2 regions of the Paenibacillus sp. FSL H8-0332 genome follow, and region 2 is predicted to be linked to the other one. Evidence: predicted binding sites of a transcription regulator. Region 2 holds the regulator's gene; the other holds the start of a gene.
The links. Region 2 encodes CtsR, which represses protease genes until heat stress. Its sites were predicted from a motif close to ATGGTCAATAAAGGTCAAACA; they were not measured.
Positions count from the first base shown of each region.

Region 1 (3,417 bases), 940 kb from region 2:
AAGGTTATGGTCTATGCCTATACGGCTATCGGAGATTCACTCACAACCGGCTTCGGGGCGCTGCCCGGGAATGGTTTTGTCCCCATCTACCGCCGGATGGCGGAAGTGAGGCTGGGCACGCCGGTGGTGCCGGCGAATCTTGGCGTTAACGGTCTGACTACCGGGGGACTGAAGCAGCGGCTGAGGACCTCTAATGTCTACCGGGCAGCAGTGAAGGATGCGCAGATCATTACGATGTCCATTGGCGGCAATGACTTGATTAAGGCAGCCCGGGCAGCGGGGCCCAGGCCCGGTGAATTCCAGGGCTTGCTGCAGCAGGCGCTCCGGGATTGCAAGCGCAATTACAGCGACATCATGGGCACCCTTACACAGCTCAAAGCAGGTACACGCAGCCCCTATATCATCCGGTTGGTAGGCCTCTACAATCCATACCCTCAGGTGGACGAAGCAACAGAATGGGTACGGCAATTTAACCGCTATGCGTCAGGCTACAACAGTAATAACGTAGGTTTTGCTTCGATATATCATGAATTTGCCGGTAATGAGCGGGGGCTGCTGTTCCTGGACCATATTCACCCGAACGGGAGAGGCTACCGCGTAATCGCAGGCAAGCTGGATGCCCTGGGGTACGGGGGCTTGAGGTAGCTCATGTATAGGCATAACAAAAAGGCTGCAACGGGACCTGACCGGTCTGTTGCAGCCTTTTTGTGTATTCATTGGAGCGGGTACTTATACGCCTGTTGGCAGGGTCTTCTCAATTACCTTGTCCACGATGCCGTATTCAGCAGCGTCTGCCGCGCTCATGAAGTAATCGCGGTCGGTATCCTTCTCGATCTTCTCAATCGGCTGGCCCGTACGTTCGGACAGAATACGATTCAGCTTCTCACGCAGCTTGATGATGCGGCGGGCACGGATTTCGATATCCGAAGCCTGGCCCTGAGCACCGCCGAGTGGCTGGTGAATCATGATTTCGCTGTTCGGGAGGGCGAAGCGCTTGCCCTTGGCGCCGGCGTTCAGCAGGAACGCTCCCATGGAAGCGGCCATACCTACACAGATGGTGGAGACATCCGGCTTAATGTACTGCATTGTATCAAATATAGCCATACCCGCTGTGATGGAACCGCCGGGGCTGTTCACATACAGGTGAATATCCTTATCCGGGTCCTCGGCAGCCAGGAAGAGCATTTGTGCGATGATGGAATTGGCTACCACGTCATTAACCTCCGTTCCAAGGAAAATGATGCGGTCCTTCAGCAGGCGGGAATAGATGTCATAAGCGCGCTCACCGCGGTTGCTCTGTTCTACTACCATAGGAATATAACTCACGTGGAAAACCTCCTTGAAATTGGTGCTTCGAATGTGTTCATTTTTACTGTTACCGTATTAACCACATGATAAACAAATTCAAACAAAAAGTCAAAGAAAGTCAAACTTACTTTCAAAAAAAAGAGCCCTTAAGTGGGCTCATTGGTTAAATATAATATAATCGTTACTAAATTATGTACAAACTTGAAAATAATGGCGCGCCCGCCAAGAATCGAACTTGGATCTCAGGCTTCGGAGGCCTACGTCATATCCATTGGACCACGGGCGCAACAGAAATTATTATAATACACATCCCGGATAAAAGCAATGTGTATTAAGCATCCAGCAGGAAATAGTTTTTCTCTATTTCATAAAGATAGGTGAAAGACATGGAGAAGAGCGCCTCCAGCCTGTAGATCGCCGGACAAGCCCATGTATAAGATGAAAGCGGGCTGAGAATTATAGTCTCGGAACACTTGCACTCGGCGTCAGTTTTGGGTAGAATAAGGGTGGGACTTAAAAAGTTAACCCGGGACATTTTGAGACCATGAACAAGGGATAAGAGAAAGACGAAGTTGCAGGAGTGAAAGCATGCGTAATCTATTGGAAATCCAAAAGCAGCTTCTGCCTGATCTCATGGAAACCCTTAAGAGACGGTATACGATTCTACATCAGATCATGCTGTCCGATATTATTGGGCGCAGAACGTTAGCCGCATCGCTTGATATGACCGAGCGGGTGCTGCGTGCCGAGACGGATCTTCTGAAATCGCAGGGGCTCATTGAGATCGAGAGCGTCGGTATGCGCATTAGCGATGCCGGTCGCGGACTGCTTGACCTGCTGGAGCCGGTCGCCAAGAGCCTATTCGGCCTGGATGATCTGGAAGAGAAAATTCGTACTACGTACGGTCTCACCAAAGTAATTGTGGTACCTGGCGATTGCGAGACATCGCCGTTCACCAAGCGTGAACTGGGGCGTGCAGGCTCCAAGGCACTGCTCAGCGTACTGCGCAGTGACGACACGATTGCCGTCACCGGCGGATCAACCCTGGCCGAGATGGCCGATCAGTTGAGCCCGCCACTCCCCCTTTCCTATAAGAACGCCTGGGTCGTTCCGGCGCGTGGAGGACTGGGAGAGAGCATGGAGATACAGGCCAACACCATTGCTTCAACCATAGCCAAGCGGATTGGCGCCAATTACCGTCTGCTGCATGTGCCCGATCTGCTTAGCGGAGACGCTTATCAGTCGCTTGCGCAGGACTCCAATATTGGAGAGATTGTACAAATTATCCGCAGATCGCGTATTATTGTACATGGAATAGGTGATGCCATTGAAATGACCCACCGCCGCAAGCTGGACTCCGGGACGATCTCAGAGATTCAGGGCGAGGGCGCTGTAGCCGAATCCTTCGGATACTATTTCAATGAGGACGGCGAAGTGGTTCACACTATGCTGACCATGGGGCTGCGCCTGGAAGACATTATCCGTACAGAAGTCGTTATCGGTATTGCCGGAGGTAAACGCAAGGCGAAGGCCATTCATGCGATGCTGCGGTTCGGGCAAGAGGATATTCTCGTCATCGACGAGGCGGCTGCTGTCGAAATCGGTAAGGAAATCGACACACAGTTGCAAAAGGTCCTATAGATTCCATTAAATGGGGCGCGCGCAAAGGGTTTATGCATTATACTTAACATTGTTGTCTTGACGAGCCTTACGGCCTGTCTTGAATAAATAAAACGAAATCTAGGAGGAACTATTCAATGAGTGTAAAAGTTGGTATTAACGGTTTTGGACGTATTGGACGCCTTGCATTCCGCCGTATTCAAAATGTAGAAGGTATCGAAGTGGTAGCAATCAATGACTTGACTGACGCTAAGATGCTTGCTCATTTGCTTAAATATGATACAACTCAAGGTAAATTCCAAGGCGATGTTGAAGTGCATGACGGCTTCTTCAAAGTTAACGGTAAAGATGTTAAGGTTCTGGCGAACCGCAACCCTGAAGAACTTCCTTGGGGCGAGCTTGGCGTTGATATCGTTCTGGAATGTACTGGTTTCTTCACAACTAAAGAAGCCGCTGAGAAGCACCTGAAAGGCGGAGCTAAGAAAGTAG
Region 1 is NZ_CP150145.1:7,343,408-7,346,824, forward strand. It holds gene NST43_RS32240 (GDSL-type esterase/lipase family protein) at 7-645, shown strand; gene clpP (ATP-dependent Clp endopeptidase proteolytic subunit ClpP) at 730-1,326, opposite strand; tRNA gene NST43_RS32250 (tRNA-Arg) at 1,520-1,594, opposite strand; gene NST43_RS32255 (sugar-binding domain-containing protein) at 1,897-2,949, shown strand; gene gap (type I glyceraldehyde-3-phosphate dehydrogenase) at 3,066-3,417, shown strand, end outside.
Region 1: the regulator CtsR is predicted to act here: its motif matches at 1,413-1,433, upstream of clpP (ATP-dependent Clp endopeptidase proteolytic subunit ClpP).

Region 2 (3,417 bases):
TGACTACGCTGTGAAGATTCTCGATGATCTCATTCTCGGTCTGTCCCAGCGTAATCTGGTTCGAGATCTGAAAGATATTCCCTACTGCTTCGCTGCCTTCACCATAAATTCCTCTAACGGTAAGCCCCACCTGATTGACTGCGGACAAAATGCGGTTAATCTGATGAGTCATCACCAAGGCCGGCAGATGGACCATAACCGAAGCTCTCAGCCCTGTTCCCACATTGGTGGGACAACTGGTCAGGTAACCTCTGCGGTCATCAAAGGCATAATTCACAGCAGCCTCAAAAATATCGTCGATGGCAGTTGCCCTTACCCAGGCTTCTCTGACCTGCAATCCGGGGAACAGACACTGAATGCGGAGATGATCCTCCTCATTGATCATAATGCTGACCGACTCGTCCTCATTAAGAATGACTGCTCCGCCTTTGGAATCATCCGCCAGATTAGGACTGATGAGATGCTTCTCGACCAGTACCTTTTTATCCAGCTCATCCAGCTCATCCAGTCTCAGCAGCTCAAAGTTGCCGAAATCTGCAGAGGCTTCACCCTGAAAAACGGGGGCAAGCAGGTCCAGCACCTCTTCGGACTGCTCTCTTGAGGCAAGCAGCGGGAAGGGCAGATGCTCCAGATTACGTGCGATTCGCATACGGCTGCTGATTACAATCTCAGAATGACTGCCACCGCAGCGCATCCAGTCACTAAGTGCTTGTTCGGTAAACCGGAGACTTGACATGTCCAATCCCCCCTATATATCAAAGACTTTACTCTTGTGGCATTTCTTTTTCAAGCTTGCGGATTCTGTCCCTCAGCTCAGCTGCGGTCTCGAACTCCTCCTGCACAATACTCTGCTGCAATTCCTGCTTCAGCTCATCAATCTGGCGTTTGCACATGATCTGTGCACCTGCACGCTTGGGAAGCTTGCCGACATGTGCCGTACTGCCATGCACCCGTCTGAAAAGCGGGTCGAGCGTACTATCGAAATACTTATAGCAAGAGCTGCAGCCAAACCGTCCAAGCTTGCTGAACTGTGAATAGGTCATGCCGCAGTTTTCACACTGCAGACCCTGCACATTTTGCGCTGCTGTTTTGCCCTTGCCCGAGCCTTCCAGATCAAGGAGACCGGAAAGCAAGCTGTGGATAGAGAAGCCTCCCGCAGTCCCGGGAATCAGTTCACCCTTCTCCCGCGCACAGCTTTCGCAGATATGAAACTCCGTCTTCTCTCCGTTCACAATCTTCGTGAAGTGGAGTGTAGCCGGTTTGACGCCGCATTCCTGGCATAGCATGAGCGGTGTCCCTCCTACCATTTGACAAATTATTTGCCTAATAAAGAGATTAACATAGCCTTCATAAGCTTGGCACGAATCTCATCCCGGTACGGCAGATTAACCGTCAGGCATTCCCGGGAAACCGCGGACCGCATCAGACACGCTTCACGTTTGGAGAGGAAACGGGCCTCCTCCAGCTGATAAATCAGCCCTTCGGCACAATTCTGATCAATATCATTCCCTATTGTGGAGTTCAGATGTGCATACAAGGCCACATTCTGAGGCAGCTCATAGCGCTGAATCCGGATATATCCGCCACCGCCGCGTTTGCTCTCCACGACATAACCCTTTTCCAATGTGAACCGTGTACTAATGACGTAATTGATCTGAGACGGGACACAGGAGAACTGGTCCGCCAGATCATTGCGCTGAATTTCCACCGTACCTTCGGGACTTTCATGCAAAATACCTTTCAGATATTGTTCAATAATATCGGAGATATTACGCATCACTCATCCTCCAGTGTGTAAGCATTGGGTAAATCTGTACTGCGCCAACGCCTGCCGTCCAGACATGCTCTTAAGAATTTAACCCGGGCAATGCATTAAGAATCGGCTGTGATCGCCTATGCACTGCGCTTTTCTCTAAATGTTACATTCCTGAGAACGATGAGCTCGGGGCCGCGTTGACTTTGACTTTCTTTGACTTTTTCATATTATAACATATTCTCACTGAATTCCAAGGGGTTACTCTTATTTTTTACTTATTGGCTGCATTGTATTCCAGTTCCCTTTACAGATCACTGAATTGAGACGTTATGTATAGGAAAGCTCCTCCGCTTCCAAGGGAAGGGGAAGAGCCGTTCTCTGTCAGAAAAAATCGAATAATGCCGTCTCGGCCTGCGGAATCAGCGCTTCAAGCCAAGCTGTCGCCTCAGCAGTCCCCGATAATTGTCCGTACCTGGCTGCCTGATGCGGACGTTTATATCCCATCAGCAGCACAGTAAGCGTACCGATACTGCATTCAAGGTCAGCCTCTGACCGCTCGCCCTGAATCTGGGTAAACGTTGCTTCCCCCTGCTCCGACACATTCCACCGCCACAACCCGTTGTTCCAGGAAGCATGCTTATCTTCAATATAAAGCAGCCGTTCACGGTCACCCTTCGGCACATTGAAGGTCATATTCTCCACAAAAGCCTTAGCATTGACAATACGTGCCATGAAGTATGGATAATTCTCCTGCGCAATCCGCGGATCGGGGAGAAGGAAGGGAAGTATGTCATCAGCAGGCACCAGCTTCAGCTGTGCGGCTGTAATCATGGAGTCATGGTTGGCAAGAAAGGTCCACAAGCCCTGGCGGGCCAGCTCATTCACATAGATAAATTCATCAATGATCAGCTCTTGGTTCACTATTTTATACAGCACATATCCTTCCGGTTCACCCTGCTCCGAATAAAACACACCTCTGTGCGTATCCTCATCGAGCACTCTTTCTTTCCACCATTGCTCAGTGCGCAGGAGCGTGCCGTTATACCGCATGGCAAATGTATTGTACAACTGCTGAAATACTGCAATATCAGGTGTCCCGCGCTTCACAGTCCCTTGGATCTCCGTCTTATTCGGGAACTTCCCTACAGGAATGGTGTACTTCTTATATTCACAGTAGATCTCCCAGCCAAATTTACGGTAAAAAGGAATCAGGAACGGATGCAAAAAGGACAACGTTTGACCGTTCTCATTCATTGTCTTCAGCGCATGGGTCAGCAGATGGGCTACATACCCCTGCCGGCGGTTCTCCGGCCAAGTCGCGACACCGGCAATTCCCCCCATGGAAACGGGTCTGCCCTGGATACATGCCTGTAGCGGAAGAAGCGTCAGTTGTGCGCCTATTCCATCTCCTTCAAAAAGCCCCCATATCTGGTCCGGCTTAAATTTCTCCCTGGCGCGTACCCGGTCTTCCCCGGACACCTTGTACTGAAAAGCATATTCGGACAAGCTCAAGCTGTCCTCAAATTCTTCGTTCCGTAATTTCCTAATTTCCATTCTGCTCACCCCGTTAATATTTCATAGAAATCGCGACAATTATTGCTTATTAGAGAGTATAACAAGCAAATCGTCCGGATGCTAACGAGGCGCCCCGAATCGGCTTT
Region 2 is NZ_CP150145.1:6,405,259-6,408,675, forward strand. It holds gene NST43_RS27920 (protein arginine kinase) at 1-736, opposite strand, end outside; gene NST43_RS27925 (UvrB/UvrC motif-containing protein) at 765-1,286, opposite strand; gene NST43_RS27930 (CtsR family transcriptional regulator) at 1,316-1,777, opposite strand; gene NST43_RS27935 (GNAT family N-acetyltransferase) at 2,138-3,310, opposite strand.